One region of the Micromonospora sp. NPDC051300 genome, then DNA from elsewhere that is predicted to be linked to it. Evidence: riboswitches for the same ligand, from Rfam matches in the RefSeq annotation. Region 1 holds a riboswitch; the other holds the start of a gene.

Region 1 (15,295 bases):
GAGCTGGTCGACCAGTTGGCCCTCGCGCTTGCCGTCGCGGTGCTGGTGTTCCCGCTCGGCCTGGTGCTGTTCGGCTGGCTGCCGCTGCGGGTGCGCTGGATGCGCCGGGCCGGTGCGGCGAAGGCGATGGCCGCCGCCCCGGCCGGCCGGGACCTGCTGGCGCTGCGCGCGCTGGCCGGCCAGCCGCTGTCGAAGCTCAACCGGATCGCGCCGGACGTGGCCGAGGCGTGGCGGCGCGGGGACGACGCCACGGTCGACGCGCTCGCCGCGCTGGAGCTGCGCGGACTGGGGTTGCGCGGCGGCCGGTAGGGTGTGCCGGTGCTGTACTTCCTGATCGCCGTCGCCGCGCTGCTGCTGGTCTACGCGGGTGTGCTGGTGAGTTTCGTCCGCAAGGGCCGCAAGATCCCGCCGTCGGCGTACCTGGTGCTGGCCGCGCTGAACGGCCTGATCCTCGCCGCGGTGATCGCCTGGGCGGTCGCCCGCCGCTGAGCGGGTGTGAGGAGGGGCCCCCTCCTCTACCGGAGGCGTTAACAGGGGGCCCCTCCTTTCACAGCCGGCGGCGGACGTCGTCGGCGGTGGACGGGCCGGGGGTCCAGCGGGCCACCCAGGGCAGGTCGGCGGGGGGCGTGAGGACGCCGTCCTCCACCGAGGCGTACCGGCCGGCGACGATCCGCTTCGCCGCCGCCACGTCGACCGAGTCGGTGTTCGACCACAGGCCGGTGAACAGCTCGTCGACGCGCAGCCGCGCCTGCCGGCAGAACAGGTCGGCCAGCTCGACGTTCTCCGGGTGCTCGGCCAGCTCGGCGTAGGCCCGGACGCAGACCGCGGACATCGCGAACAGCTCCGCGCCGATGTCCACCACCCGGCCCAGGAACGCCTGCTTGCGCTCCATCTTCCCCTGCCAGCGGGACATCGCGTAGAAGGTCGAGCGGGCCAGCTTGCGGGAGGTCCGCTCGACGTGCCGCAGGTGCCCGGCCAGCGGCCCGAACTCCTGGTACGCCCCGGGCGCCTGCCCCCGGCCGACCGCGAGGGTGGGCAGCCACCTCGCGTAGAAGGCGCCGGCCCGCGCGCCGGCGGCGGCCTTGCGGCCCAGCCCCGCGTCCGGGTCGATGATGTCGCCGGCCACCGACAGGTGCGCGTCGACCGCCTCCCGGGCGATCAGCAGGTGCATGATCTCGGTGGAGCCCTCGAAGATGCGGTTGATGCGCAGGTCGCGCAGGAGCTGCTCGACAGCAGCCGGTCGCTCGCCCCGCGCCTCGAGCGAGTCGGCCGTCTCGTATCCGCGCCCACCCCGGATCTGGATCAGCTCGTCGGCGATCCGCCAGGCCATCTCGCTGGCGTACAGCTTGACCAGCGCCGCCTCGATCCGGATGTCGTTGCGGTCGTCGTCGGCGAGCAGGCAGGACAGGTCCAGCATGGACTCCATGCCGTACGTGGTGGCGGCGATGAACGACAGCTTCTTCGCCACCGCCTCGTGCTCGCCGACCGGCCGGCCCCACTGCACCCGGTCGGCGGCCCACTCCCGGGCCACGTTGAGCGCCCACTTGCCGGCGCCCACACACATCGCCGGCAGCGACAGCCGGCCGGTGTTCAGCGTGGTCAGCGCGATCTTCAGGCCCTTGCCCTCACCGCCGATCACGTTCTCGGCCGGCACGAAGACGTCGTGGAACCGGGTGAGGCTGTTCTCCAGGCCGCGCAGCCCGACGAAGGAGTTGCGCCGCTCCACCGTGATGCCCTCGCTGTCGCCCTCCACCACGAACGCGGTGATCCCGCCGCGCCGCCCCTCGCCGGCGGGCACCCGGGCCATCACCACCAGCAGGGTGGCGACCGTGCCGTTGGTGGCCCAGAGCTTCACCCCGTTGAGCCGGTAGCCGGCGCCGTCGGCGGTCGGCTCGGCGGTGGTGGCGAGCCGGGCCGGGTCGGAGCCGACGTCCGGCTCGGTGAGCAGGAACGCGGACACCTCGCCGGCGGCCAGCCGGGGCAGGAAACGGTCCTTCTGCTCGGGCGTGCCGAACATCTTCAACGGCTGCGGCACGCCGATCGACTGGTGCGCGGAGAGCAGCGCGCCGATCGCCGGGCTGACCGAACCGGCGAGCATCAGCGCCCGGCAGTAGTGCAGGTTGCTCAGCCCCAGGCCGCCGTACCTCCGGTCGATCTTCATGCCGAACGCGCCGAGCCGGGCCATGCCGTGGAACACCTCGTCCGGGATGCGCGCGTCGCGCTCGATCGCCGCGCCGTCCACCTCGCTGCCGAGGTACGCCCCGAACGCGCCGAGGAACTCGTCGGCGCGGGCCACGTCGGCCGGGTCGGACCGGGGCCAGGGGTCGATGAGGTCGAGCCGGAACCGGCCGAGGAAGAGTTCCTTGCCGAAGCTGGGCCGGTCCCAGGCGGACTCGCGGGCCGCCTCGGCGACCTGGCGGGCCTCCTTCTCCGAGACCTGGCCCGCCTCGGTGGGCAGCGGCCCCACCCCGTCGGCATTGTTCTGTGTCGTGGTCACGGGAGCCTCCTGGATGGTCGGTCCGGATGCGACGAAAACGACGCTACCCCCGGGTGTTACCCAGGGGTAGCGTCGCGTGCACGTCCGATTTGGCGGACCGTCAGTCGCCGGTGAGCGTCTCCGGGTCGTCGTCATCGTCGTCGACGTCGTCCTCGCCCCAGTTGCGCCGGGCGAACGGCAGGACGGCCCAGAAGACCAGGAACCACACGCCGGTGACCGCGGTGAGCAGGAACGCGATCGGCCGGTCGAGCACGAAGTCGGTGACAAGCAGGACCGCGCTGACCATCGCGATCAGCATGAAGAACAGGCCGCCGGTGGCCATCCGGTGGGCGAAGCGGACCAGCTCCGGCTTGCGGCCCTGGCGGAACAGCGCCCGGTGGAACGCGACAGGTGAGATGATCATCGCGGCGGCCGCGGCGGCGGCCAGCAGCGCCACGACGTAGACGTCACGCTGGAACTCGGTGGTCCGGCCGAAGGCGTTGCTGAACGGCATCGTCAGCAGGAAGGCGAAGAGGATCTGCACGCCGGTCTGTGCGACGCGCAGCTCTTGGAGCAGGTCGGCGAAGTTGCGCTGCCAACGCTGCTTCTCGGATTCCTTGGACACTCGTGAACCTCCGGTGAAGACGGCACCGCCGGCGGGTGAACGACCGCCGGCAGCAGCGCCATTGCCCGAATCGGATGATCACGAAACCGGCTCAGGATCCGCGTCGGATCCGCCCCGCGTACCGCGCCTCCAGCTCGGCGTTGTGCTCGTCACCGCCGGTGATGTTGGCGGACAGGTAGACCGGTGGCCGCTCCCCCGCCGCGAGCAGCCGGGCCACCACCTCGACGGTGATCTGCTGGGCCAGCAACGCCGCGGTGATCGAGGAGACCGCGCCGACCGCGCCGCCGCCGGGCAGCGGCAGCGTGGCGTCGCCGTACGGGGCGCCGTTGTCCAGCACCACGTCGGCGAAGTCGGCGAGCTTGCGGCCGGACGGGTGCCGGGAGGTCATCCGCGCCGAGTGCCGCGCCGAGGTGATCGCCACCAGACCGTGTCCGCGCTCCTTGACGACGGAGGCGAACTCCACCATCGCCCCGTTCACACCCGAGTTCGAGGCGAGCACGAACACGTCCGCCGGCCGGACCGGCGCCAGCTCGTAGAGGCGGCGCGCCACCGCCGGCTCACGTTCCAGCTTCGGGCCGAGCACGTCGGCCGGCTCGCCGCCGACCAGGACCAGGTCGCGCAGCGCGATCCGGTTGGTGGGCACCAGCCCGCCGGCCCGGCCGGCGATCTCCATGGCGAGCGCCTCGGAGTGCCCGGTGCCGAACGCGTGCACCACCCCGTCGGCGCGGACCGCCGCGGCGATCAGGTCGGCCGCCGCGGCGACGTTCGCCCGCTGCTCGGCGGCCACCCGCCGCATCGTCGACGTCACCGTCTCCAGGTACGCCTCGGCGTCCACAGTCATGCCTCCTCCTCCGTCCCGGCGATCCGGGCGAGGATCGCCTCGACGAACGGGCCGGGGGCCTCGTCGGGGATCCAGTGGCTGACCCCGGGGAGCACCACGAACCGGTAGTCCCCGGTGACCCGCGCCGCGCACGCCTCGGCGGCGGTCCGCCCGATCGCCACGTCCTTCTCGCTCCAGACGTACGTGGTCGGCACCGCCACCGGCCCGACCGCCTTCATGTCCGACCCGCTCATCGCCCGGTACCAGTTCAGCGCGGCGGTGAGCGCGCCCGGCTCGCGCATCGGGTCGGCGTAGCGGGCCACCGTGGCCTCGTCGCCGACGCCGCGCAGCAGCCGCCGCAGCGCGGCCCCGCGCATCGCCAGCAGCACCTTCTCGGCCTTGCCCGGCATCCGGAACAGCGCCATGTAGGCGGACTTCGCCTTCTGCCGGGGGTCGGTGGCGAGCGCGTGCCCCATCGCGGCCGGATGCGGCACCGACACCGCGGTCAGCGTCCGCACCCGCTGCGGGTGCGCCGCGGCCAGGCCCCAGGCCACGATCGCGCCCCAGTCGTGGCCGACCAGGTGGGCGGCGGTCACCCCGAGCGCGTCCAGCACGGCCGCCGCGTCGGCCACCAGCTCCGGGATCCGGTACGCCTCGACCGCGTCCGGCCGCGCGCCGGGCGAGTAGCCGCGCTGGTCGAGCGCGTACGTGCGCAGCCCGGCGGCGTGCAGCGCGGGCGTCACCGCGTCCCACTCGCCGGCGTGCTGCGGGAAACCGTGCAGCAGCAGGACGGGCGCGCCGTCCTCCGGGCCGCCGGTGCGTACGTCGAACGTCAGACCCCGCGCCTCGATCCGCATGATCGCCACCGTAGCCGACAGACGCCCTGCTGGGCCCGGGGCCGGCTGCGGTGCTAGCGTCTGCGACGAGACAACTTCACATCCGACAGGGGAGCGCACAGCGCTGAGAGTGCGGGCCGGTGCCCGCAGACCCTCGAACCTGATCTGGGTAATGCCAGCGCAGGGAGTTCGGTCGACCTCCAGCCGCGCCGCCGTCCGGGCGTTTCCGGGCGCGGCGTGCGTCTTCTCCTGGTTCCGCACCACGAACTGGGAGTCCGTCATGAACCACACCGACAGCAACCGCTGGCGTACCGTCGACATCGTCGTCGCCTCGGTCATCGCCGTCGCCTTCGGCGTCGTCTTCTGGGCCTGGGGCCTGCTCTGGAGCGCCACCGACGCGGCGTTCGCGTTCTTCCCGCCGGCGCAGGCGGTGCTCTACGGCGTCTGGCTGATCCCGGCGGTGCTCGCCGGCCTGATCATCCGCAAGCCGGGCGCCGCGCTCTACTGCGAGACGGTGGCCGCGATCGTCTCCGCGCTGCTGGGCAGCCAGTGGGCGGGCATCGTGATCCTCCAGGGCCTGATGCAGGGCATCGGCGCCGAGTTGGCGTTCGCCGCGTTCCGCTACCGCTCGTTCAAGCTGCCGGTGGCGGTGCTGGCCGGCGCGCTCACCGGCCTCAGCGCGGCGATCTTCGACTTCGTCTACTGGAACAAGCCCTACGACCTGACCTCCTACCGCATCCCCTACGCGCTGATCACCATCGTCAGCGCCACCGTCGTCGCCGGCTTCGGCGCGTGGGTGCTGACCCGGGCGCTGGCCAACACCGGCGTCCTGGACCGCTTCCCCGCCGGTCGCGACCGCGCCCTGGTCTGACGGGGTTCCCGGTGTCGATCATGAAGTTGACTGTGGATTCGGCGCGTTCTGGTGCCGTCAACTTCATGATCGACGAGGCAGAGGGGGTGGCACGGTGAGCGGGGTGGTTCTCCGGGGGTTCGGGTGGCGGCACGGGGGGCGGAGACGCTGGGCGGTGCGCGGGGTCGACCTGCGCGTCGAGAGCGGGGAGCGGGTGCTGCTGCTCGGGGCGTCGGGGGCGGGCAAGAGCACCCTGCTGGCGGCGCTGGCCGGGCTGCTGCCCGAAGACTCCGGCGAGCAGGAGGGCACCGTCGAGATCGACGGGCTCGACCCGCGCAAGGCCCGTGAACGCGTCGGCGTGGTCTTCCAGGACCCGGAGACCCAGCTCGTGATGGCCCGCTCCGGCGACGACGTCGCGTTCGGGCTGGAGAACCGCGGCGTACCGGCCGAGGAGATCTGGCCCCGGGTCGACGAGGCGCTGCGCCGGGTCGGCTTCCCCTACCACCGGGACCGCCCGACCGCCGCCCTCAGCGGCGGTGAGCAGCAGCGGCTGGCCCTCGCCGGGGCGCTGGCGCTGCGACCGGGGCTGCTGCTGCTCGACGAGCCCACCGCCAACCTCGACCCGGCCGGCGCCACGCTCGTCCGCCACGCCATCGCGGACGCGCTCGATGCCGACACCACGCTGATCCTGGTCGAGCACCGGGTCGCCGAGGCGCTGCCGCTCGTCGACCGGGTGGTGGTGCTGGAACCCGGCGGCGGGGTGCACGCCGACGGCCCGCCCGAGGCGGTCTTCGCCGCGCACGGCGACGCGCTGGCCGCCGCCGGGGTCTGGGTGCCCGGCCACACCGTGCCGCCCCGGCACGCCGGCGCGCCGGCCGGCGACGTGCTGCTCACCGCCGACCGGCTCGGCCTGCCACCCCGCCTGGCCCCCACCGACCTCCGGGTACGCGCCGGCGAGGCGCTCGCCGTGCTCGGCCCGAACGGCGCCGGCAAGTCCACCCTGGCGCTGCTCCTCGGCGGCCTGATGCGCCCCGGCACCGGCACGGTCACCGCCTCGGCCGACCTGGCCGGCCGGGACGTGCGTACTCCCCCGCACCGGTGGCGGGCACCCGCGCTGGCCGGCCGGATCGGTTCCGTCTTCCAGGACCCGGAGCACCAGTTCGTCACCGCCACGGTCCGCGACGAGCTGGCGCTCGGCCCGCGCCGGACCGGCCGCTCCGAGGCGCAGGTCACCGCCACCGTGGACGCGCTGCTGGACCGGCTGCGACTGGACCGGCTCGCCGGCGCCAACCCGTACACCCTCTCCGGCGGCGAGGCGCGGCGGCTGAGCGTGGCGACCGCCCTGGCCACCGCGCCACGCCTGCTGATCTGCGACGAACCCACGTTCGGCCAGGACCGGCGCACCTGGCGGGAGCTGGTCGACCTGCTGGCCGAGCTGCGCGACGCCGGACACGGCGTGGTCGCGGTGACCCACGACGCCGACTTCGTGGCCGCGCTCGCCGACCGCACGCTCACCCTGGACCGCCCGGCCGAGGTGGCCCCGTGATCGACCTGGAGCCGGTGGCGACGCCGGGCGCCCCGCTGGCCCGGCGCAACCCGGTGGCGAAGCTGGCCGCGGCGATGGTGTTCACGATCGTGCTGGTGGCCACGCTGGACCCGGTCGCGCCGGCCATCGCCATCGCGGTCGAGCTGGCCGTGCTGCCGCTGTTCGGCGTCCGCTACCGGGTGCTGGCCCGGCGGGCGTGGCCGCTGCTGGCCGCCGCCGTCGGCATCCTGGTCACCCTCGTGCTCTTCGCCGCCGACCGGTCCGGCCGGGTGCTCGTCGACGCCGGCCCGGTGCTGGTCACCGAGGGCGTGCTGGTCACCGCGCTCGGGCTGGTGCTGCGCATGCTCGCGGTGGCGCTGCCCGGCATCATCGTCTTCGCCACCACCGATCCGACCGAACTCGCCGACGCGCTGATCCAGAACGCGAAGGCTCCCGCCCGGTTCGCCATCGGCGCGCTTGCCGCGTTCCGGCTGGTGCCGCTCCTCGAACAGGAGTGGCGGATGATCAGCATGGCCCGCCGGGCCCGGGGCGTGGACGCCGGCCGCAACCCGGTGGCCAAGCTGCGGCTCTTCGCGTCCACCGCGTTCACCCTGCTGGTCGGCGCGATCCGGCGGGGCACCCGACTCGCGGTGGCGATGGACGCGCGCGGCTTCGACGCGGGCACCCCGCGCACGGTCGCCCGCCGACAGCGCTTCACCCGGGCCGACGCCCTGCTCGTGGTCGCCGCCGCCCTGCTGGCCGCCGCCGCCCTGACCACAAGCATCCTCCTCGGCACCTTCCGCCCCCTCCTCGGCTGACTGTCCTCCCCCCGCCCTCGCCCTCGCCCCGTCGATCATGAAGTTAGCGGCGGGTCTCGTCCGTTTTGTCGCCGCCAACTTCATGATCGACGGAGCGGGGTGGGGGTCTGGAGAGGGAGGTGTTCGGGGAGGCCGGCTGGTGGGAGCCTTGCCGGCGCGAGGCCAAGGGGGGCGCACCGCGATCGCGCCGCATTCCGCGGGTGTGTGACTCGCACCCCGAGACACCCATGCCGTTCCACTCGTGGGCCCGGCGAGCGGCGGATGGAACGCGATGGGTGTCTAGGCGCGCCCGAGACACCCATGCCGTTCCACTCACGGGGCCGGTGAGCGGCGGGTGGAACGCGGTGGGTGTCTCGGGCCCCTGGGGGCGTGGCGGGTGCGCTTCCGGGGAGGTCGGCGCGCTGCCGGCCCCGCCCCGGGGGCCGGCAGCTCCGCGACGGTCAGCTGCGCCGGAAGGCGTAGAAGCGGGTCTGGCCGGCACGCTGGCTGTTCCCCTTCATCCGGGTGCCCCGGCCACCGGGCGGGCCGGCCTTCGGCGGCGCCGGACGGGTCGGATTCGGCTCGCCCGGGGTCGCGCCGGACGGTTCGTCGCCCGGCACCGGCGCGCCGGGTGCCACCAGGCCGGACAGGCTCTCGACGGGCGTCGACGCCGCGGGCGCCGCCACTCCCGGCAAGACCGGAGCGTCCAACCTGCCACCCGGTTCACCGGGCCGGACCGAACCACCGGGCACCACCTCACCGAGCCGGAGCGAAGCGGGCAACGCCGCGTCGGACAGCGCCGGGACGGCCGACGCGCCGTCGGGCGGCGTCGGGGTGGGCGGCGACGATCGGCGGGACTTCTTCGGACTGCGCTTCGCGGGCATCCGCGGGCCTCCTGTCTGTCGGGCGCGCCGACCGGCGACGCGCCGAGCGGGTGCCCCGGTGCGGACCGACCACGACGGACACCGCGACGAAACGGCGACGGGAAGCGGATGCGGACGCCCGGAGCGGGACGGGTCCACGGCGACTGCGGCGGTGGACCGGGCTCGGAGGAAGGGCGTCAGTTACGCATGCCGACACGCTAGCCCGCCACGGTCGGCGGCCGCAGCCGAATTACTGGCACCATCGTCGGCATGCTCATCGCGTTCTCGATCACCCCGCTCGGCGTGGGTGAGTCCGTGGGCGACCTGGTCGCCGACGCCGTACGGGTGGTCCGCGAGTCCGGCCTGCCGAACCGCACCGACGCCATGTTCACCACCGTCGAGGGTGAGTGGGACGAGGTGATGGCCGTGGTGAAGCGCGCCGTCGACACCGTCGCGGCCCGGGCGCCCCGGGTCAGCCTGGTGCTCAAGGCCGATCTGCGTCCCGGGGTGACCGACGCGTTGACCGCGAAGGTGGCGCACGTCGAGGCGCGTCTCGCCGAGGGGTGAGACACGGCGCCACCGCCTCCTCACCCACCGTCGAGGTGTGGTCCGCTCATGCGACGACCGCGATACGGTCGCAGGACGCAGCGAGGACGAGAGGTGGCGGTACGCATGGCAGAACAGGCGACGGCGCAGATCGGGGTCACCGGTCTGGCGGTGATGGGTCGCAACCTGGCCCGGAACCTGGCCCGCAACGGCTTCTCCGTGGCGGTGCACAACCGGTCGCCGGAACGCACCCGCAGCCTGGTCGCCGAGCACGGTGACGAGGGCACCTTCGTGCCGTCCGAGTCGCTCGCCGACTTCGTCGGCTCGCTGGAGCGGCCGCGCGCGGTGATCGTGATGGTGAAGGCCGGCGCGCCCACCGACGCCGTGATCGACGAGCTGATCCCGCTGCTGGAGGAGGGGGACATCGTCGTCGACTGCGGCAACGCGCACTTCGCCGACACCCGCCGCCGGGAGGAGGCGCTGCGCGAGCACGGCCTGCACTTCGTCGGCACCGGCGTCTCCGGCGGCGAGGAGGGCGCGCTGCGCGGCCCGAGCATCATGCCGGGCGGCTCGGCGGAGTCCTACCGGAAGCTGGGCCCGATCTTCGAGAAGATCGCCGCGCAGGTCGAGGGCGAGTCCTGCTGCCGGCACGTCGGGCCGGACGGCGCGGGTCACTTCGTCAAGATGGTGCACAACGGCATCGAGTACGCCGACATGCAGCTCATCGCCGAGGCGTACGACCTGTTGCGGGCCGGCCTGTCGGCGAGCCCGGCGGAGATCGCGGAGATCTTCCGGGAGTGGAACGGCGGCGAGCTGGAGTCGTTCCTCATCGAGATCACGGCCGAGGTGCTCGGCCACACCGACGCGGCGACCGGCAAGGCGTTCGTGGACGTGGTGCTCGACCAGGCCGAGCAGAAGGGCACCGGCCGCTGGACCGTGCAGAGCGCGCTGGACCTGGGCATCCCGATCACCGGCATCGCCGAGGCCACGTTCGCCAGGTCGCTGTCCGGGCACGCCGACCAACGCGAGGCCGCCCGCCGGGTGTTCGCCGACGCCGGCGAGAAGTGGCAGGTGGACGACCGGGACACGTTCGTCGAGGACGTGCGCCGCGCGCTGCTGGCCAGCAAGATCGTCGCGTACGCGCAGGGCTTCGACCACATCCGCGCCGGCAGCCGGGAGTACGACTGGAACATCGACCTGGGCGGCACGGCCACCATCTGGCGGGGCGGCTGCATCATCCGGGCTCGCTTCCTGGACCGGATCAAGGAGGCGTACGACGGTGAGCCGGACCTGGCGACGCTGCTCGTCGCGCCCTGGTTCGCCGACCGGGTCAGCGCCGGCGTGCCGGCCTGGCGGCGGGTGGTGGCCGACGCGGCCCGGGCGGGCGTGCCGACCCCGGCCTTCGCGTCGTCGCTGGCCTACTTCGACGCGCTGCGCGCCGAGCGGCTGCCGGCCGCGCTGATCCAGGGCCTGCGGGACAACTTCGGCGCGCACACCTACCACCGGGTGGACCGGGACGGCTCGTTCCACACGCTCTGGGCCGGCGACCGCTCCGAAGTGGAGGGCTGAGGCTCACCACGCCCGCTCGGGCGGGTCGGGGGCCCAGCCGGCGACCGGTTCACCGGTGGCCAGCTCGGCGATCTCGCCGGAGCGGACCGCCGGGGTGTGCCCGAGGTCGGCGCAGTGCCGCTCGGCCACCCCGGCGCACAGCTCGGCGACCGCCTCCCGGCGGGTCGGCTCCACCAGGTCGGCGGCGGCCAGGGCGGCCGTCATCTCGTACCGGAGATCGCGCATCCTCCACCCCCGTGGCGGCGCGTCCCGGCGGCGCGCCCTGCGCCGATGGTAAGACGGAACGCCCCGCGGATGCGGGGCGTTCCGCCGACGGCCGGTCGACGCCGGCCGGACAGGTCAGAAGAACCGACGTCGCTTGGCCTTCTGCGGCCGCATCAGGTCGGCGCCCTTGGTCAGCAGGCGGCTCACCCCGGTCGGGCCGCGACGGGCCTCCAGGGAGTGGCTGAGCCGGCGCGCGCCGGCTGCCGCCAGCGGCACGGCGACCGCCATGACCGCCCACTGCGCGATCCGCTTCTGAATCATGTGGTTCACCTCCGCGTGTGTGCTGTTGTCCCTACCGGTACCCAGCGCGCCGCGTCGGTAAGCGTGAGCTCAGACTCCCGGCGCGACCGGGTTGGGCAGCGCGCCGCCGAAGCGGCGGTCCCGCTGCGCGTACAGCTCGCAGGCGTACCAGAGGTGGCGGCGGTCGAAGTCGGGCCAGAGCGTGTCCAGGTAGACCAGCTCCGCGTACGCGGTCTGCCAGAGCAGGAAGTTGGAAATGCGCTGCTCGCCGGAGGGGCGCAGGAACAGGTCGACCTCGGGCACCTCGGGGTGGTAGAGGTAGCGGGCCACCGTCTTCTCGGTGACCTTGTCCGGGTGCAGCCGGCCGGCGGCGACGTCACGGGCGATCGCCGCGGCGGCGTCGGCGATCTCCGCCTGGCCGCCGTAGTTGACGCAGAACTGCAGCGTCAGCGTGGAGTTGCCGCGGGACATCTCCTCGGCGGTCTGCAGCTCGGAGATGACGCTCTTCCACAGCCGGCCGGCCCGGCCGGACCAGACCACCCGCACGCCCAGGTCGACGAGCTGGTCGCGGCGGCGGCGGATGACGTCGCGGTTGAAGCCCATCAGGAAACGGACCTCGTCGGGCGAGCGCCGCCAGTTCTCCGTGGAGAACGCGTACGCCGACAGGTAGGGCACGCCCAGCTCGATCGCGCCCTCGATGGTGTCGAACAGGCTGTGCTCACCCTGCTCGTGGCCCTTGGTGCGGGGCAGCCCGCGCTCCTTGGCCCAGCGGCCGTTGCCGTCCATCACGATGGCGATGTGCCGGGGCAGCGCGGCGGCCGGCAGCGCCGGCGGGCGGGCGCCGGACGGGTGCGGGGTCGGCGGCGACGGCTCGCGGCGGGTCGCCCTCGTCGATCGGATCACTCGGTCATCTCCCTGTTGACACCGGCGGCGGCCGGTCCGGCGCCGGTGCGCGGCGGGACCACACCCGGCCCCGCGCCGGCGGGCGGCGGGACCGCGCCGGGCGCCGGGGCACCCCGGTCGACCAGCGGCAGCGAGCGTAGCGCGCGCTCCAGGTGCCACTGGAGGTGCGCCGCGACCAGGCCGCTGCACTCGCGGCGGACGGCGGTCTCGGCGACGTCGGCGTACGCCCAGTCGCCTGTGGTCAGCGCGGACATCAACGTGAGCGTGGCCGGCGCCGGGTGGGCCGCGCCGGGGGGCCGGCAGTCCGGGCAGACGGCGCCGCCGGCCGGCACCGAGAACGCGCGGTGCGCGCCCGGCTCACCGCAGACCGCGCAGGCGGTCAGCGCCGGCGCCCAGCCGGCGTACGACATGCCGCGCAGCAGGTAGGCGTCGAGCACCAGCGTGGTGGCGTGGTCGCCGCGGGCCAGCGACTTCAGCGCGCCGAGGGTGAGCTGGAACAACCGCAGCGACGGCTCCCGCTCGACCGGGGTCAGCCGCTCGGCGGTCTCGGCGATCGCGCTGGCCGCCGTGTAGCGGGGGTAGTCGCCGAGGAACCGCTTGCCGTACAGCTCGATCGCCTCGACCTGGCTGACGGTGTGCAGGGAGCTGCCCTGGTTGCCCTTGGGGTCGCCGGCGAGCTGCAGGTCGACGTGCCCGAACGGCTCCAGCCGGGCGCCGAACCGGCTCGTGGTGCGCCGGACGCCCCGGGCCACCGCGCGTAGCCGGCCGTGCCGGCGGGTGAACAGGGTGATGATCCGGTCGGACTCGCCAAGCTTCTGCACGCGCAGGACCACCGCGTCGTCGCGGTAGAGCTGTCGGCGGTATCCGGCCATCGGTCCATTCTCTCTCGGGGTGCGATCTCAGGGTCGGCTCGGGGTGGACCGGCGGCCGATCCCCGATGTGCCGGCCGCCCCGCCCGCCCTAGGGTTCTGGCCATGGTTCCGCTCCGAACGGGTCGCGCGGTGACGGCCGCGGCCGCCGCCGCCACGCTCATCGTGCTCGCCGGGTGTGACACCCTGTCGTTCCGCCGGCTCGAATACCACCAGACCGAACGCACCAAGGTCACCAGGATCACCGTGGACGGCGGCGGCTCGGGCGACGTGGTGGTCCGGGGCAACGGCCCCGCCGACCAGGTGAAGATCAAGCGCGTGGTGCGCTACCAGGGCGGCGAGCCGGAGAGCCGCTACTCGCTCAAGGGCGACGAGCTGGTGCTGCCCACCGACTGCGGTCACCGGTGCAGCATCTCCTGGGAGGTGACCGCGCCGGCGGGCGTGGCGGTGCGCGGTGGCACCGACTCCGGCACCGTCGACCTCACCGACGTCGGCGCGGTCGACTTCACGCTCAGCTCCGGCGACCTCACCGTCAACGGGGCGAGCGGCGAGGTGCGGGCCGCCACCACGTCCGGCAACATCCGGCTGGTCGAGGCGGCCGGCCCGGTCCGGCTGCGCGCCGACTCCGGCGACGTCGAGGCCCGCCGGCTCGCCTCCGCGGTCGACGCGGAGACCACCTCGGGAAACCTCACCGTCGAGCTGGACCAGCCGGCCCCGGCCCGGCTGCACGCCAGCAGCGGGAACGTCGACCTGGCCGTACCGGCCGGGCGCTACCGGGTGCGCGCCGACGCCAGATCCGGCGACACCGACGTGCGGGTGACCAACGACCCGGCCGCGTCCCTGCTGCTCGACGTCTCCGCGACCAGCGGGAACGTCACTGTCACCAGCCGCTGAGCGGGCCGTTCAGTCGGCGACGCGGTCGGCGGAGCGCTCGGGGCTGCGGCGCGGCGCCGGCAGCCGGGACGCGGCGCCGACCAGCCCGCCGGCCGCGCCGGCCGGAGCCGGGCTCGCCGGGGCGTCGGCCGCCCGTTCGGCCGCCGACCGCCGGGGCCGGCCCGGCACCAGTTCCGGGGTACGCCGGGCGGCCACGTCCTCGACCCAGCCGACCAGCAGCGTCACCACCCCGACCAGCGCGAGGACCAGCCCCACCCGTACCCAGAGGCCGACCGGGTCGGTGGTCGACCAGCCCACCAGCCCGACCAGCGGGGTGAGCGCCACCACGAACGGCATGTGCCACAGGTAGACGGTGAGCGCCCGCCGGTTGACCACGGTCACCGCGCGGCCGAACGCCGGGAACCTGTCGACCCAGGCCACGCCGGTCGGCGCCCGGCCGATCGCCACCAGGATGAACGCGGTCGCCCAGAGCGCGTTGCCGAGCGGGATGTCGTTGATGTCGTAGCCGCGTGGGCCGGGATGGGTGACGATCCAGGCCCCGCCGGCCGCCGCGAGGACGCCGGCGAGCGGCAGCAGCACCCGGTTGCGCATCCGCCGGAGCAGACCGTCGTGGTGGGCGAAGCCGAGCAGCCAGGCGCCGAAGTAGAGACCGAACTCGCGCAGCACGGTGGGCGGGTTGAGCAGGACACCGAACTCGATCGCGGCCAGCAGCGCGTACGGGGCGGCCAGCGTGGGCAGCGGCGCGCGGCGGAACAGCCAGAGCGCCAGCGGCGACGCGAGCACGAACCACAGGTAGTCCCGCAGGTACCAGATCGGGCTGAGCGCCAGCCCACCCCAGTAGTTGGCCGGCGGGTCACTGATCGGGAAGAGCCAGAGCAGCACCTTCGGGCTGAACTGCAGCCCGGTCAGCAGCATCGCCGGCACGAAGACCGCGGCGAGCACCCAGAGCGAGGGCAGCAGGCGTCGGAGCCGGCGCGCCACCGCGGGCACCCCGGTGCGGTCCAGCGACGCCGCCATCAACGACCCGGCCAGCGCGAACATCACCGCCATCGCCGGGAACACCAGGGTGAGCGTGGCGTAGCCGGTGACGTGGTAGGTGACGACTCGCAGGATGGCCAGGAAACGCAGCAGGTCGAGGTAGCGGTTTCGCATCAGCTCGCAGCGGGGTCCGGGGGCAGAGACTCAAGCCCCTACCCTGCTCCGGCGAGCTGTGAAACG
Region 2 (15,295 bases), on a different contig from region 1:
GGTGTCGCCCGCACCGCCGGCTCGGGCAGGATGCCGGCGTGGGATACGTGGACGTGGCAGCGGTCGGGCACATCCTCCCGGACGGGCGGGAGCTGTTCGGCGACGTGTCGTTCCGGGTCGGTGAGGGCGCCAAGGTGGCGCTCGTCGGCCCCAACGGCGCCGGCAAGACGACCCTGCTGCGGATGGTCGCCGGTGACCTGCCGGTGCGCACCGGCGCGATCGCCCGCGCCGGCGGCCTCGGCGTGATGCGGCAGTTCATCGGCATGATCGGTGACGAGTCGACGCTCGCCGACCTGGCCCTGTCGCTCGCCCCGCCGGCATTGCGCGACGCCGGGCACCGGCTCGTCGAGACCGAGGCGGCCATGCGGACGGCCGAGGTCCGCGGCAAGTACAGCACCGCCGCCGGCAAGGCCCAGCTCGCGTACGCCGATGCGCTGGCCGCCTGGGGCGAGAGCGGCGGATACGACGCCGAGGTGCTCTTCGACACCGTCACCACGATCGTGCTCGACCTGCCGTGGGACACCGCCCGGGACCGGCCGGTCCGCACCCTCTCCGGCGGCCAGCAGAAACGGTTCGCGCTGGAGTTGCTGCTGCGCGGCCCCGACGAGGTGCTGCTGCTCGACGAGCCGGACAACTTCCTCGACGTCCCCGGCAAACGCTGGCTGGAGGCGCGACTGCGCGAGTCAGCCAAGTCGGTGCTCTACGTCTCGCACGACCGTGAGCTGCTGGCCCAGACCGCCGACCGGGTGGTCGCCGTCGAGGGCGGCAGCGCGTGGGTGCACCCCGGCGGCTTCGCGAGCTGGCACGACGCGCGGGTGGCCCGGCACGCCCGCCTCGACGAGCTGCGCCGGCGCTGGGACGAGGAACACCAGAAGCTGCGCGAGCTGATGCTGATGTACAAGCAGAAGGCCGCGTACAACGACGGGTTGGCCTCCCGCTACCAGGCGGCGCAGACCCGGCTGCGCAAGTTCGAGGAGGCCGGGCCGCCGCCCGTACCCCCGAAGGACCAGGACATCCGGATGCGGCTGACCGGCGGGCGGACCGGCAAGCGCGCGGTGATCGCCGAGCAGTTGGAGCTGGACGGCCTGACCTACCCGTTCGACCTGGAGATCTGGTACGGCGACCGGGTCGCGGTGCTCGGCGCGAACGGCACCGGCAAGTCGCACTTCCTGCGCCTGCTCGCCCGCGGCGGCACCGACCCCGACCCGGGCAACACCCCTGTCGACGGCGCCGCCGCGCTCACCCCGGTCGCGCACGACGGCGTGGTCCGCCTCGGTGCCCGGGTGCGGCCCGGGCACTTCTCGCAGACCCACGACCGGCCGGAGCTGATGGCGAGGACGCTCGTCGAGATCCTCTGGCGGGGCGACGAGCACCGGGCCGGCATGGACCGGCACGCGGCCATGGGCGTGCTGTCCCGCTACGAGCTGGCCGGGCAGGGCGACCAGCGCTTCGGCACGCTCTCCGGCGGCCAGCAGGCCCGTTTCCTGGTGCTGCTGCTGGAGCTGTCCGGCGCCACGCTGCTGCTGCTCGACGAGCCGACCGACAACCTCGACCTGGCCTCCGCCGAGGCGCTGGAGACCGGGCTGGGCGCGTTCGACGGCACCGTCGTCGCGGTCACCCATGATCGCTGGTTCACCCGCACCTTCGACCGGTTCGTGCTGTTCCGGGGCGACGGCGACGTGGTGGAGACGCCGGAACCGGTCTGGGACGTCGGATGATCGACGAGGGGCTGGCCGCCCGGCTCTGCGCCGTCGACGGCGTGGTGGCGGTGGCGCTCGGCGGCAGCCGGGCCCGCGGCGAGCACCGGCCCGACTCCGACTGGGACCTCGGCCTCTACTACCGGGGTACGCCGGACCTGGCCGGACTGCGCGGGATCGCCGCCTCGACCGCCGACGGTCCGGTCGAGCTGACCGCCCCCGGCGGCTGGGGACCCTGGGTCGACGGCGGCGGCTGGCTGCGCGTCGACGGGGTGGCGGTGGACTGGATCTACCGCGACCTCGACCGGGTGCACCGGGTGTGGGCGGACTGCCGAACCGGCCACTACACGGTGGCGACGCAGGCCGGGCACCCGCTCGGGTTCTACTCGCACGCGTACGCCGGGGAGGTGGCGCTCGGCCGGATCCTCGCCGACCCGACAGGTGAGCTGACCGCGCTGCGCGCCGAGACCGTCGACTACCCGCCCGCGCTCGGCGCCGCGCTGGTGGCCGGCGGCTGGGAGACCGGCCTGCTGCTCGACGGCGCGGCCAAGGGCGCGTCCGGTGGCGACGCCGGCTATGTGGCCGGCTGCCTGTTCCGGGTGGTCGGGGTGCTGGCGCAGGCGCTGCACGGGCGGGCCGGGCGGTGGTTGGTCAACGAGAAGGGCATGCTCGCCTCGGCCGGCCGGCTGCCCGGCGCGCCGCCGGACTTCACCGACCGGGCCCAGGCGCTGCTCGGCGCGGTGGGGCGTACCCCGGCGGAGCTGTCGGCGACGGTGGCCGACGCCCGCGCGCTGGCCGTCGACGTGCTCGGCTGAGGAGCCGCCCGCGCTCGACGGGCATAGGGTGGATCTCGTGAGTGAGATGACCTACCGCCGGCTGGGCGACTCCGGGCTCGTGGTCTCCGTGGTCGGTATCGGCTGCAACAACTTCGGCCGCAAACTCGACAGCGACGGCACCCGGGCGGTGGTCGACGCCGCGTTCGACGCCGGGATCACCTTCTTCGACACCGCCGACATCTACGGCGAACCCCAGGGCGGCTCCGAGGAACTGCTCGGCCAGGCGCTCAAGGGCCGCCGCGACGACGTGGTGCTCGCCACGAAGTTCGGCATGGACATGAACGGGGCGAACGGGCCCGACCACGGCGCCCGGGGCGCCCGCCGCTACATCGCCCGCGCGGTCGAGGCGTCGCTGCGCCGGCTCGGCACCGACCACATCGACCTTTACCAGATGCACGAGCCCGACCCGGGCACCCCGATCGACGAGACGCTAGCCGCGCTGGACGACCTGGTGACCGCCGGCAAGGTGCGTTACCTCGGCAACTCCAACTTCGCCGGCTGGCAGATCGCCGACGCCGACTGGACCGCGTCGTCGCAGGGCCGCACCCGGTTCATCTCCGCGCAGAACCACTACTCGCTGCTGGAGCGGGGCGTGGAGGACGAGGTGATCCCCGCCTGCGAGCGGTTCGGCCTCGGCATGCTGCCGTTCTTCCCGCTCGCCAACGGGCTGCTCACCGGCAAGTACAAGCGGGGTCAGCAGCCACCGGAGGGCAGCCGGCTCGCCGGCGGCGGCCGGTACGCCGAGCGGCTGGCCGCGGCGCGCTGGGACACCATCGAGGCGATCGAGGCGTTTGCGGCCGAGCGCGGGGTGAGCATGCTCCACGTGGCCATCGGCGGGCTGGCCGCCCGGCCCGCGGTGACCTCGGTGATCGCCGGCGCGACCACGCCCGAGCAGGTACGCGCCAACGCCGACGCCGGCACCTGGCAGCCCACCGACGAGGACCAGGACGCCCTCGACGCCCTCCTCTGACCCATCCCGCGCGGCGTGGCCCGCGTGCGGCGTCGCCCCCGTGCGGCTTGGCCCGTGTGTGCGGCGTGGCGGGTGTGTGCGGCGTGGTCCGCGCGGCGTCACCCGGATGGCTTCGCCACCCGGCGGAATGCCCCCGAGGCACCCATAGCGTTCCATCCACGGTCAGTGCTCGTCATCAGTGGAACGCCATGGGTGCCAAAGGGGCGGTGAGACACCCATGACGTTCCACCCGCGCTCGGTGCTCACGGTGGGTGGAACGCCATGGGTGTGTGGGAGGCACTGGCGGGAGGGTCGGGGGCATGGGTCAGCGGGGTGGGGCGGGGGTGCGGCGTTCCGCGACGGCCTGACAGACCAGGGCGACCGTGGCGTCCGGATGCCGGAGCACGTCGTCGGCGGTGAAGCGGAGCACGATCCAGCCGGCGAAACGGAGCGCGTTCAGGCGTGCCACGTCCCGCCGGAACTGCGTCCGTTCCCGGTGGTGGTCGCCGTCGTACTCGACCGCGATGCGGAGCGCCGGCCAGGCCAGGTCGACCCGGGCGAGGAAGCGCCCGCCGTGGCGCATCTTGTGCTGCGCGGTGAGCGGGCCGAGGCCGGCGTCGAGGAGGAGCAACCGGAGCCGTGTCTCCATCGGTGACTCGCTCGACGGCTCGGCCAGCGCCAGCACCTCGCGTAGCAGCGACGTGCCCGGCCAGCCCGGTCGGTCGGCGGCGTAGGCCCGCAGGGCGGGGAGCTCCACCACCCGCCGACGCAGCAGTGCGTCCACGGCGACCAGGGCCTCCGCACGAGCACCCTGCCGGCCGAGGTCGAAGGCGGTGCGCAGCGGGGTGGTGACCGGCAGCCCGGCGAACTCGCCCCGATCCGCACCGGGCAGCGGTGATCGCACGATCGACAGCCGAGGGTGCGGGCGCAGCCGGGCGGCGTTCGGCAGGAGCACGGTCACCGGGTCGCCCCGGGCGAGCAGGTCGACGCCGAGCAGCCAGGCCGCGCTGCGGCCGGCCAGCGCGGCGCCCGGCGGCAGGCGCAACGCGACCGCGTCGCACCACATCCGGTGGTCGTCGTCACGGTGTGCGTCACGGTGCAGGTACACGTCCGGGAGCAGCCGGACCCACGTCGGCCCGCGCAGCATCGTCCAGGTGAGCAACCCTCCGGAGACGGCGCTGCTGCCCCGGAGCGGCAGACTCGTCAGGCAGTGCGGGACACGTGCGGGTGCGGGCATCCGGACAGCGTGTCGTGAGGCGACGGTCACCCGCCGTCCCGGTCCGTCGAGTGGTGCCGTCCTGGGAAAAACCTCACCCGGTCTTCCGTCCGGGCCGGGCACCGTCGTACGGTAGGCCGCAAGTGACCCACGGGAGCCCGGTGCGGACCGGGCTGAGAGGGGGGCTGACAGCCCCCGACCGTCGAACCTGATCCGGGTAATGCCGGCGCAGGGAGGAGCGTTGCCGTGCCGTCCCTGGGACGACTGCATCTCATCACCGACACCCGGCCGGGGCGGGACCCGCTCGCCGTGCTGCGTGCCGCCCTGCCGGTGGCGGGCGCCGAACTCGTCGTGCAGGTGCGGGTGGCGGACGACGCCACCGACCGGGAGGCGTACGAGCTGGCCCGACGGGTGGTCGAGGCGTGCCGCCCGTACGGCGCGCGGTGCCTGGTCAACGACCGGCTGCACGTGGCGCTGGCGGTGGGCGCGGCCGGCGGCCACGTGGGGGCGGACGACCTGCCGGTGGCGGCCGCCCGGCACGTGCTCGGCGCCGACGCGGTGCTCGGCGCGACCGCCCGGGAACCGGCCACCGCCCGGGCCGCGGTGGCCGCCGGGGCCGGCTACCTGGGCGTGGGCCCGTGCCACGCCACCACCACGAAGCCGGGCCTGCCCGCGCCGATCGGCCCGGACGGGGTACGCGCGGTGGCGGCCGCGGTGACCGTGCCGGTGATCGCCATCGGCGGGGTGACCGCCGCGTCGGTGCCGGCGTTGCGGGCCGCCGGGGCGTACGGGGCGGCGGTGGTCGGCGCGCTGTCCTCGGCGGCTGACCCGGCGCGTGCCACCGCCGAGCTGCTCGGGGCGCTGACGTGTTAAGCGGGGCCCCCTCCTCTACCGAAGGCGTTAACAGGGGGCCCTTCCTTACTCAGGTGGGGGTGGTGGGGGCGGGGCCGGTGGGGCTGGCGATCGCGTGGCGGTGCGCGCTGCGCGGGCTGCGGGTGAGCGTGTACGACGACCGTCCCGGGTCGGGCGCGTCGCAGGTCGCCGCCGGCATGCTCTCGCCGGTCGTCGAGGCGTACTTCGGTGAGCACGAGTTGACCGCGCTGCTCGTCGAGTCGGCGGCCCGCTGGCCCGGCTTCGCCGCCGAGCTGGCCGAGGCGAGCGGCGTCGACATCGGGTATCGCACCGAGGGCACGCTCGTGGTCGGTCTCACCGCCGACGACCTGGCCGAGGCGGGGCGGCTGTGGTCGTACCAGCAGGGTCTGGGACTGCCGATCACGCCGCTGCGCCCGTCGGCGCTGCGCGACCGCGAGCCGGCGCTGGCGACCCGGGTGCGCGGCGGCGCGGTCGCGCCGGGTGACCACCAGGTCGATCCGCGCCGGCTGGTCGTCGCGTTGCGGGTGGCGGCCGAGCGGGCCGGCGTGGTGTTCCGGCCGGCGCGGGTCGGCGCGCTGTCCGAGGTGGACGCGCCGGTCACCGTGGTCGCGGCCGGCTGCGGCGCGGCCGCGCTGACCGGGCTGCCGGTGCGGCCGGTCAAGGGCCAGGTGCTCCGGCTCCGCGCGCCGGCCGGCGGCCCGCCGGGCATCCGGCACGTGATCCGGGGGTACGCCGACGGCGAGCCGGTCTACCTGGTGCCCCGGGAGGACGGCGAGGTGGTGGTCGGCGCGACGGTGGAGGAACGCGCGGACACCGAGGTCACCGCCGGTGGCGTGCTGCGGCTGCTGCGTGCCGCCGCCGAGCTGGTGCCGGAGCTGACCGAGTACGCGCTGGTGGAGGCGGTCGCCGGGCTGCGGCCGGGCACCCCCGACAACGCGCCGGTGATCGGGGCGCTGCCCGGGCGGCCCGGCGTGCTCGCCGCCACCGGGCACCACCGGCACGGCATCGTGCTCACCCCGGTCACCGCCGACCTGGTCACCGAGCTGATCGTCACAGGCGAGCCGGATCCGGCGCTCGCCCCCTTCACCCCCGACCGGTTTCCCAAGGAGTCCCGGTGGAACTGATCGTCAACGGCACGGGACGGACGCTGCCCGACGGCGTCACGCTTGCCGAGGTGGTCCGCGCGGTCACCGGGCAGCAGCGCGGCCTGGCGGTCGCGGTCAACGGCGAGGTGGTGCCGCGCGGCGGCTGGCCGGCGAGCGTGCTGCGCGACGGCGACCGGGTCGAGGTGCTCAGCGCCGCGCAGGGCGGGTGAGCGCGGTGTCCCTGGAGATCGGCGGCGTCGCGTTCGGTTCCCGGCTGGTGCTCGGCACCGGCGGCGCGGCCAACCAGCACGTGCTGGAGGCGGCGATCCGGGCCTCCGGCACCGAACTGGTGACGCTGGCGCTGCGCCGGGTGGACACCACGCCGGTCGGCGCGGGCGGGCTGCTCGACCTGCTGGACCGCTGCGGCGTACGGCTGCTGCCGAACACGGCCGGCTGCCGGACCGCGGTGGAGGCGGTGAAGACGGCGCACCTGGCCCGGGAGGCGTTCGACACCGAATGGGTGAAGCTGGAGGTGATCGGCGACGAGCGCACGCTCCTGCCCGACGGGGTGGAGCTGCTGCGCGCCGCCGAGGACCTGGTGGCCGACGGGTTCACCGTGCTGCCGTACACCTCGGACGATCCGGTGCTCGCCCGCCGGCTGGCCGACGTGGGGTGCGCGGCGGTGATGCCTGCGGGTTCGCCGATCGGGTCCGGCCTGGGCATCGGCAACCCGCACCACATCCGGCTGGTCCGGCAGGCCGTGGACGTGCCGGTGATCCTCGACGCCGGCGTCGGCACCGCCTCCGACGCCGCGCTCGCCATGGAGCTGGGCTGCGACGCGGTGCTGCTGGCCAGCGCCGTCACCCGGGCCGCCGACCCGGTGGCGATGGCCACCGCGATGCGGTACGCGGTCGAGGCCGGCCACCTGGCGTACGGCGCGGGTCGCATCCCCCGCCGCGACCACGCGCTGCCGTCCACTCCCGACGCCGGTCGACCGAACCTGTGACCGGCCCCGCCGTGGGCACGCGCGCGCCCCTGCCGGGGCCGGCCGGTGCCACGATCGGGCGCTGCCCGGACGGTGTCGTGCTGCTGACGGATCGGCGGGTGGCCCGACTGCCGCTCGTCGAGGTGGTGGCGGCGGCGGTCGCCGGGGGAGTGCGGTGGGTGGTGCTGCGGGAGAAGGACCTGCCGCGCGTCGCGCGCCTCGCGCTCGCCGTGGAGCTGCGCGCGATCCTCGGCGAGGCGGGCGGCACGCTTGTCGTCGCCGGTCCCGACCCGCTCGGCGGGGACGCCGTGCACCTGCCGGCCGCCGGCCCGTACCCGCCACCGTGCCTCGGGCTGGTCGGCCGCTCCTGCCACGACGCCGCCGAACTGGCCCGACTGACCACCGAGGACTACGCGACCGTCTCACCGGTGTTCCCGACGCGCACCAAACCCGGCTACGGCCCGGCGCTGCGACGGGACGGGTTGCGCGCGCTGGCCGAGGCGAGCCCGGTGCCGGTGCTCGCCCTCGGCGGCGTCGAGACCCCCGACCAGGTGCGGGCCTGCGTCGACGCGGGCGCGACAGGCGTCGCCGTGCTCGGCGCCTTGATGCGTGCCCCCGACCCCACCGCCACCGCCACCACCCTGACCAGCGCCTTCCACGACGTGCCCAGGCAGAGATCAAGCCTGACCGCCCGGAGTGGGCAGGGTCGGCCACAGCCCCCCACCGCAACCACCAGAGGAACGCAGTGACGCCGCAGACAGTTCTCACCATCGCCGGCTCCGACTCCGGCGGCGGCGCCGGCATCCAGGCCGACCTCAAGACGTTCGCCGCGCTCGGCGCGTACGGGACGAGCGTGCTCACCGCCGTCACCGCGCAGAACACCCGGGGCGTGGACGCGGTCCTGCCGCTGCCCCCGCAGACCGTACGTGACCAGCTCGACAGTGTGCTCGGCGACTTCGCCGTGCGGGCGGTGAAGACCGGCATGCTCGGCACCCCGGCGGTCGCCGGCGCGGTGGCCGAGGCGGCCCGGGACGGGCGGCTGCCGCACCTGGTCGTCGACCCGGTGCTGGTCGCCACCAGCGGGCACCGGCTGGGCGTGGTGGAGGCGGTCGAGCGGCTGCTCCCGTACGCCGAGGTGGCGACGCCGAACTGCGCGGAGGCCGCGGCCCTCACCGGAGGTCCGGTGGGCACGGTCGAGGAGATGGTCGCGGCGGCCGAGGCGCTCGCCGCGCGCGGGCCGGCGTTCGTGGTGGTCACCGGCGGCGACGTCGACGCGGCCGGGGAGTCGGTGGACGTGCTGGCCGGCGGCGGGACGACGCGGCTGCTGCGCGCGCCCCGGGTGGACACCCGGCACAGCCACGGCACCGGCTGCTCGTTCGCGGCCGCCGTCGCGGTGCGGCTGGCGGCCGGCGACGCGGCGCCCGTCGCGGTGGCCGCCGCCAAGGAGTACGTGACCCGCGCGCTGACCGGCGCGCGGCGTTGGGAGCTGGGCGCGGGACACGGCCCGCTGGACCACTTCGGCTGGTCCGCTTGAGCGACAGGGAGGCTGTCATGCAGGCACGTCGCAAGGTGTACGTGGAGGGGACCCGGCCGGACGTCCGGGTGCCGTTCGCGGAGGTGGCGCTGACCGGGGACAACCCACCGGTGCGGCTCTACGACACCTCGGGTCCCGGCTCCGACCCGGAGGTGGGGCTGCCCGCGCTGCGCGGGCGGTGGATCGCCGAGCGGGGCGACGTCGCGCCGGTGCGGGGTCCGGGCACGCCGCTGGCCGGGACCCGGCCCACCCAGCTCGCCTACGCGCGGGCCGGGACGGTCACGCCGGAGATGGAGTTCGTGGCGATCCGGGAGGGGGTGACGCCGGAGTTCGTCCGGGACGAGATCGCGGCCGGCCGCGCGGTGCTGCCGCTCAACGTCAACCACCCGGAGTGCGAGCCGGCGATCATCGGCAGGGCGTTCCTGGTCAAGGTCAACGCCAACATCGGCACCTCGGCGGTGACGTCGTCGGTGGCCGACGAGGTGGAGAAGCTGACCTGGGCCACCCGGTGGGGCGCGGACACCGTGATGGACCTGTCCACCGGGAAGCGGATCCACGAGACCCGCGAGGCAATCGTGCGGAACTCACCGGTGCCGATCGGCACCGTGCCGATCTACCAGGCGTTGGAGAAGGTCGGCGGCGACCCGGTGAGGTTGAGCTGGGAGGTGTTCCGGGAGACGGTGATCGAGCAGGCCGAGCAGGGCGTCGACTACATGACGGTGCACGCCGGTGTGCTGCTGCCGTACGTGCCGCTCGCCGTGGACCGGGTCACCGGCATCGTGTCCCGGGGTGGCTCGATCATGGCGGCCTGGTGCCTGGCGCACCACGAGGAGAACTTCCTCTACACCCACTTCCGGGAGCTGTGTGCGCTGCTCGCGCGATATGACGTCACCTTCTCCCTGGGCGACGGGTTGCGGCCCGGCTCGATCGCGGACGCCAACGACGAGGCCCAGTTCGCCGAGCTGCGCACGTTGGGCGAGCTGACCACCGTGGCGTGGGAGCACGACGTCCAGGTGATGATCGAGGGTCCGGGGCACGTGCCGATGCACAAGATCAAGGAGAACGTGGACCTCCAGCAGGAGTGGTGCCACGAGGCGCCGTTCTACACGCTCGGCCCGCTGACCACCGACGTCGCGCCCGCGTACGACCACATCACGTCGGCGATCGGCGCCGCGATGATCGGCATGTTCGGCACCGCGATGCTCTGCTACGTCACGCCGAAGGAGCACCTCGGGCTGCCGGACCGGGACGACGTGAAGGCGGGTGTGATCGCGTACAAGATCGCGGCGCACGCGGCCGACCTGGCCAAGGGGCACCCCGGCGCGCAGGCGTGGGACGACGCGCTGTCCAAGGCCCGGTTCGAGTTCCGCTGGGAGGACCAGTTCAACCTGGCGCTCGACCCGGAGACGGCGCGGGCCTACCACGACGCGACGCTCCCGGCCGAGCCGGCGAAGACCGCGCACTTCTGCTCGATGTGCGGGCCGAAGTTCTGCTCCATGAAGATCACCCAGGAGCTGAAGGACTACGCGGCGCGGGGCATGCGCGGCAAGTCCGAGGAGTTCGTCGCCGGCGGTTCCCGGGTCTACCTGCCGCTGGCCTGAGCCGCCCGGGGGCCGGACCGATCGCCGGCCCGGCCCCGGACGGTCAGTCGCGGTGGTGCCGGCCGGTACGCAGGGACCGGGCGTCGTCGGCGTTGTCGTCCGAGGCGAGACCGGCGACCCAGTCGACGTACTCGTCGTCGCCTGTCGCTCGCGGCTCCGCCGTCTCCTCGGCCGGCTCCGGTTCGCCCTTGCCCCGGTTGCGCCGGAACAGGCCGCGCCGGGCCTTGGACTTCCCGCCGGCGGCCTCGGTGTCGTCCGCGCCGGCGTGCCGGCCCCGGGTGGTTTCCGGGCCGGTGGTCGTCGCGGCGGGACCGGCCTGGGTGGGTACTGTCGCGTCGGCGGCCGGGGCCGGTCCGGTCACCTCGGGCGCCGGTCGTCCGGCGGGGCGGGCGCCGGTGGCCAGCGCGTCCCATCCGGTGCTGCGGCCCGGCTCGGGCAGGCCCTGGTGCCGGGGACGGGGGGCCGGCTCGGCCCGCGCGGTCGTGTCGTCGCGGTCCCGTCCGGCGGCCGGCTCGCCCGGCGCCGGCGCGGCGGGCGGCCGGGACGGCCGGCCTGCCGCCGGCGTGATCGGCCAGGCCGGTCGCACGTCGCCCGGTCGCTCGTCCTCGAAGATGGGGAACCGCGGCCGGGGCGACGAGGCGGGCCGGTCGACCGGCTCGGGATCGAAGAAGAAGCTCCGCCGCCCGGCGGCCGGCTTCGCGGCCCGCGGCTCGCCCGAGGCGTCGGCGTCGCCCGCCGGCGGGACGGACGGGTCGCCCTGCGGCCGGGTGGGCGCGCCGGTCGGCCGGGCGGACCTGCCGGTCGTCGGCGGAGCGGGCGTGCCGGCGGTCGGGGTGGCCGGGCCGCTCGCCGTGGCGTCCGTGTCGTCCGCCGGGGCGGATCCGACACCCGCCCGGGCGGAGGTGGCGCTCGTCGGGGCGGAGCCGTCACCCGCCCCACCGGAGGTGGCGCCCGCCGGTGCGGACGTGCCGGCGGTGGTCGGGGCGGAGGTGGTGGCCTCGCCGGGCGTCGAGGCGTCGTCGGGCCGGGGCGTGGTCGCCGGCGCGGCGTCGTTCCTGGTCACACGCGGAGCCCGGGTACGCCGGGCCCGGGCGGGCCGGACGGGTCCCGCCGTGTCGTCGGCGTCGGTGGTCGGCTCGTCGGAAGCGGGGGCGCCACCGGGAGCCGCCGCGCCCGGCGTCGGCCCGTCGGTCGCCGACGCGGCGCCGCCGGCGGGGGTCCGGTCGTCGGGCGGCGACGTGGTGCGGGCGGCGCCGCGACTCCGCCGTGGCCGGGCCGGGCGCGGAGCGGCCTCCTCGGTGCTCGGGGCGGCGGACGGCTCGGTGGGGGTCCCCGGCCCCTCCGGCGACGTCCACGGCTCGGGGGCCTGTCGCCCGGCGGTCCGTCCCACCGACCCGGCGGCGTCGCCTGCCGGTCGGGTGGCGTCGGCAGGCCCGGTGGCGTCATCCGGTCCAACGGCGGTGTCGCCCGCGGGCCGGGCCGGGGCCTCGGCCGGTGCCGGGGTGTCGGCCGCCGACGGTGCGGGGGCGGCGACCCCCGGGTCGGGCGTGTCGTCGTCGGCCGAGGGCGTGCCGACAGCCGGCCGCGGATCGGGGCGGCCGGCGGCGAGCACGTCGATGGCCGACGTCCGCCGGCCCGGTGGCAGCAGGTTGGGCATCGGCGAGCCGTGCGCCTGACCGTCGCCGTCCCGCACCGGCGTGCCCGCGGCCGGGTATGCGGGGAGGTCGGGTGCGGTGGGCGACGCCGGGGCGGCGTGCTGGGCGGTGGCGGACCCCCCGGCCTCCGGCCAGTCCCAGTGCGCGGGGGCCGGAGCGCCGCCCGTCGACGGCGTCGTCGTAGCCACCGCCGCGGCGGAGGCGCCGGCCGGCAGCGGGGCGCCGGCCGGCAGCGGCGCGAGGATGTCGGTGGGCTCGACGGTGTCGGCCCCGGTGGCCGGCCGAGGAAGCACGGTGGTGGCGGTCGAGCCGAGCGCTCCGGCGACGATCGCGATCAACGCGCCGTAGTAGGGCGCCACCTGGTAGCGGTCGCTCGCCGTGCCCGGGCCCGCGGTCAGGTAGGCGAAGGCCACCAGCACCGGCCCGGCCGCGCCGGCCGCCCCGCCGACGAGCGGCGGGTGCCCGGCCCGGCGGGCCAGCACGCCGATCGCGCCGCCCGCGAGCAGGGCCAGCGTGGGCAGCAGCAGCATGGCGAGCCGCTGCGCCGCCCCGGGGTCGAGCCAGGACGGTTCGAGGACGCCGAGCCGCACGGTGGCCAGCGGCCGGTTGGTGACGATCGCGGGCGCGACGGAGAGCAGGGCCAGCAGCCAGACGATGCCGGCGGTGAGCACGACGCCCCAGCCGAACGGTGGCTTGAGCAGCACGGCGATCGCCGCGCCCGCGCCCACCACCGCGCCCAGGACGGCGCAGATGCCGGCCGCCCACACCGGGTCGACGGATCCGCCCAGCTCGGCGGCGCGGGCCGGCTGCATGCAGAGCGGGGCGACCACGATCGCGCCCAGCGCGCTGACGCCGGCGATGGAGAGCAGTTCGGTGGTGCCGCCGGGACGGTCGTCGCGGCGGGCGAGGCGTTCGGTGAGGACGGCCCCGGCGACGGCGGCGACCGCGGCGAACCAGGCGACCCAGACGAGCTGGGCGGGCCACCTGTTGACCGCGCCGTCGACGAACGCGCCGTCGAGGCGGACGACTCCGAAGCCGTACGCGATGCCGAGCTGGCCGGCACCGGCCAGCACGCTCACCCCGAGCGCCGTGAGCAGCAGCCTGCCCCACGTCCGAAAGGCCATGTCGGGCACGTTACGGCCCGGTGGGGTGGTTCGCCACCTTGCCACCGCGCGGCGCGGCGAACCGCGCCGGGGTGGCTACTTCAACTCGACCAGACGGGCGAGGTAGGTGGTGTCGCCGACGTTGGTCAGCATGTGCACCGCGCCCGGGTCGCGGTAGACCACCCCGCCGGTGGGCTCGTCGGCGTCGATCGTGGTGCCGTCGATCGTCTGCACCACGTTCTTCGCGCCCTGCACCGCGATCACCAGGTACGGGTGGTCGTGCCGGTGCAGCGGCTGCCGCTCGCCCGGCTCCAGCCGGATGTGCCAGACCCGGACCCGGTCGTTCTCGTAGACGATCTCCTGGCCCACCGGGCCGAGTTCGAGGTCGGTGGAGAGTTCGCTCATCGGGTTCCGTCCAGTTGGGGGAGCACCTCGGCGGCGATGAGCTCCACGTGGTCGAGGTCGTCGAAGTCGATCAGTCGCAGGTGCACCCGGGTGGTCCCGACCGCGGCGAACTCCCCGAGCCGGTCGACGAGCTGGGCCGGGGAGCCGACCACCGGGTCCTCCGGCGGGAGCGCGCTGGTGACGTGCAGCGGCGCGGCCCGCCGCTGCGCCTCGGCGTCGGTGCGCCCGACGGCCACCACGATCCCTGCGGAGAGGGTCAGCGGCGCCCGCCCGGACGCGTCCCGCCCGGTGCGGTCGCACGCCTCGCGGACCCGCTCGTACGCGGCGGCCGTCTCGGCGACGTTCTTGAACGGCATGTTGAACTCGTCGGCGTACCGGGCGGCCAGCTCGGGGGTGCGCTTCGGGCCCTTGCCGCCGACGATCACCGGCGGGCCGGGCCGCTGCACCGGCTTGGGCAACGCGGGCGCGTCGACCAGCCGGTAGTGCTCGCCGCTGTAGCTGTACGTCTCCCCGTCCGGGGTCCGCCACAGCCCGGTGACGATCTCCAGTTGCTCGGCCAGCCGGTCGAAGCGCTCGCTCACCGGCGGGAACGGGATGCCGTACGCGGTGTGCTCCCGCTCGAACCAGCCGGCGCCGATGCCCAGCTCGACCCGGCCGCCGCTCATCCGGTCGACCTGGGCGACCATGACGGCGAGCGGCCCGGGGAGCCGGAAGGTGGCGGAGGTGACGAGCGTGCCGAGCCGGATGCGCGACGTCTCCCGGGCCAGCGCGGCGAGCGTCAGCCAGGCGTCGGTGGGCCCGGGCAGCGCCGGCTTGTCCCCCATCGACCGGTAGTGGTCGGCGCGGAAGAAGCCCTCGAAGCCGGCGTCCTCGACCAGCCGGGCGAACCGGAGCTGGTCGTCGTAGTCCGCGCCGCGGTGGGGTTCGGTGAAGACCGAGACCCGCATGCTCACCGTCCTCCCGCCGCCGCGGCCCGCGGCGGCGTCTCGGCCGACGCGGCCGGCGGTTGCGCCGGACCGGCCGGCGCGGGCACCCCGGGGGCGTCCCGCTCCATCAGCAGTTCGTGCAGCTCGGCGCTGATCCGGGCGACGTCGGCCAGGTGCGCGTGCCGGCCCAGGGTGCGGGGCCGGGGGACGGCCACCTCGACCACCTCGCGGATGCGGCCCGGGCGCGGGCTGAGCACGACCACCCGGTCGGCGAGCAGCACCGCCTCGTCGATCGAGTGGGTGACGAAGACGATCGTCGCCTTCGTGTCCATGTGCACCCGCTGGAGTTCGCCGGAGAGTTCCTCGCGGGTGAGCGCGTCGAGCGCCGAGAACGGCTCGTCCATGAGCATCACCCGGGGCGAGCCGACCA

The links. A riboswitch is a leader RNA that binds a small molecule or an ion and turns the genes downstream of it on or off. The one in region 1 is predicted to bind thiamine pyrophosphate.
Region 2: another riboswitch for thiamine pyrophosphate. It lies ahead of thiE (thiamine phosphate synthase); the one in region 1 lies ahead of ACIA5A_RS14020 (ECF transporter S component).

What each region holds. Positions count from the first base shown of each region.
Region 1 is NZ_JBITEP010000010.1:121,683-136,977, forward strand. Features, by position in the region: gene ACIA5A_RS13990 (hypothetical protein) at 1-309, shown strand, start outside; gene ACIA5A_RS13995 (hypothetical protein) at 319-489, shown strand; gene ACIA5A_RS14000 (acyl-CoA dehydrogenase family protein) at 548-2,497, opposite strand; gene ACIA5A_RS14005 (DUF6328 family protein) at 2,598-3,101, opposite strand; gene ACIA5A_RS14010 (sugar isomerase domain-containing protein) at 3,193-3,942, opposite strand; gene ACIA5A_RS14015 (alpha/beta fold hydrolase) at 3,939-4,778, opposite strand; TPP riboswitch at 4,856-4,962, shown strand; gene ACIA5A_RS14020 (ECF transporter S component) at 5,038-5,628, shown strand; gene ACIA5A_RS14025 (ABC transporter ATP-binding protein) at 5,723-7,153, shown strand; gene ACIA5A_RS14030 (energy-coupling factor transporter transmembrane component T family protein) at 7,150-7,950, shown strand; gene ACIA5A_RS14035 (hypothetical protein) at 8,391-8,813, opposite strand; gene ACIA5A_RS14040 (MTH1187 family thiamine-binding protein) at 9,063-9,359, shown strand; gene gndA (NADP-dependent phosphogluconate dehydrogenase) at 9,465-10,907, shown strand; gene ACIA5A_RS14050 (thioredoxin reductase) at 10,911-11,132, opposite strand; gene ACIA5A_RS14055 (hypothetical protein) at 11,247-11,432, opposite strand; gene ACIA5A_RS14060 (isoprenyl transferase) at 11,502-12,314, opposite strand; gene recO (DNA repair protein RecO) at 12,311-13,186, opposite strand; gene ACIA5A_RS14070 (DUF4097 family beta strand repeat-containing protein) at 13,289-14,077, shown strand; gene ACIA5A_RS14075 (acyltransferase) at 14,087-15,229, opposite strand.
Region 2 is NZ_JBITEP010000001.1:290,022-305,316, forward strand. Features, by position in the region: gene ACIA5A_RS01500 (ABC-F family ATP-binding cassette domain-containing protein) at 39-1,718, shown strand; gene ACIA5A_RS01505 (nucleotidyltransferase domain-containing protein) at 1,715-2,512, shown strand; gene ACIA5A_RS01510 (aldo/keto reductase) at 2,541-3,503, shown strand; gene ACIA5A_RS01515 (DUF559 domain-containing protein) at 3,808-4,719, opposite strand; TPP riboswitch at 4,839-4,950, shown strand; gene thiE (thiamine phosphate synthase) at 4,945-5,571, shown strand; gene thiO (glycine oxidase ThiO) at 5,565-6,695, shown strand; gene thiS (sulfur carrier protein ThiS) at 6,686-6,886, shown strand; gene ACIA5A_RS01535 (thiazole synthase) at 6,883-7,662, shown strand; gene ACIA5A_RS01540 (thiamine phosphate synthase) at 7,716-8,390, shown strand; gene thiD (bifunctional hydroxymethylpyrimidine kinase/phosphomethylpyrimidine kinase) at 8,387-9,175, shown strand; gene thiC (phosphomethylpyrimidine synthase ThiC) at 9,193-10,776, shown strand; gene ACIA5A_RS01555 (hypothetical protein) at 10,820-13,555, opposite strand; gene ACIA5A_RS01560 (cupin) at 13,631-13,939, opposite strand; gene ACIA5A_RS01565 (LLM class F420-dependent oxidoreductase) at 13,936-14,886, opposite strand; gene ACIA5A_RS01570 (ABC transporter ATP-binding protein) at 14,889-15,295, opposite strand, start outside.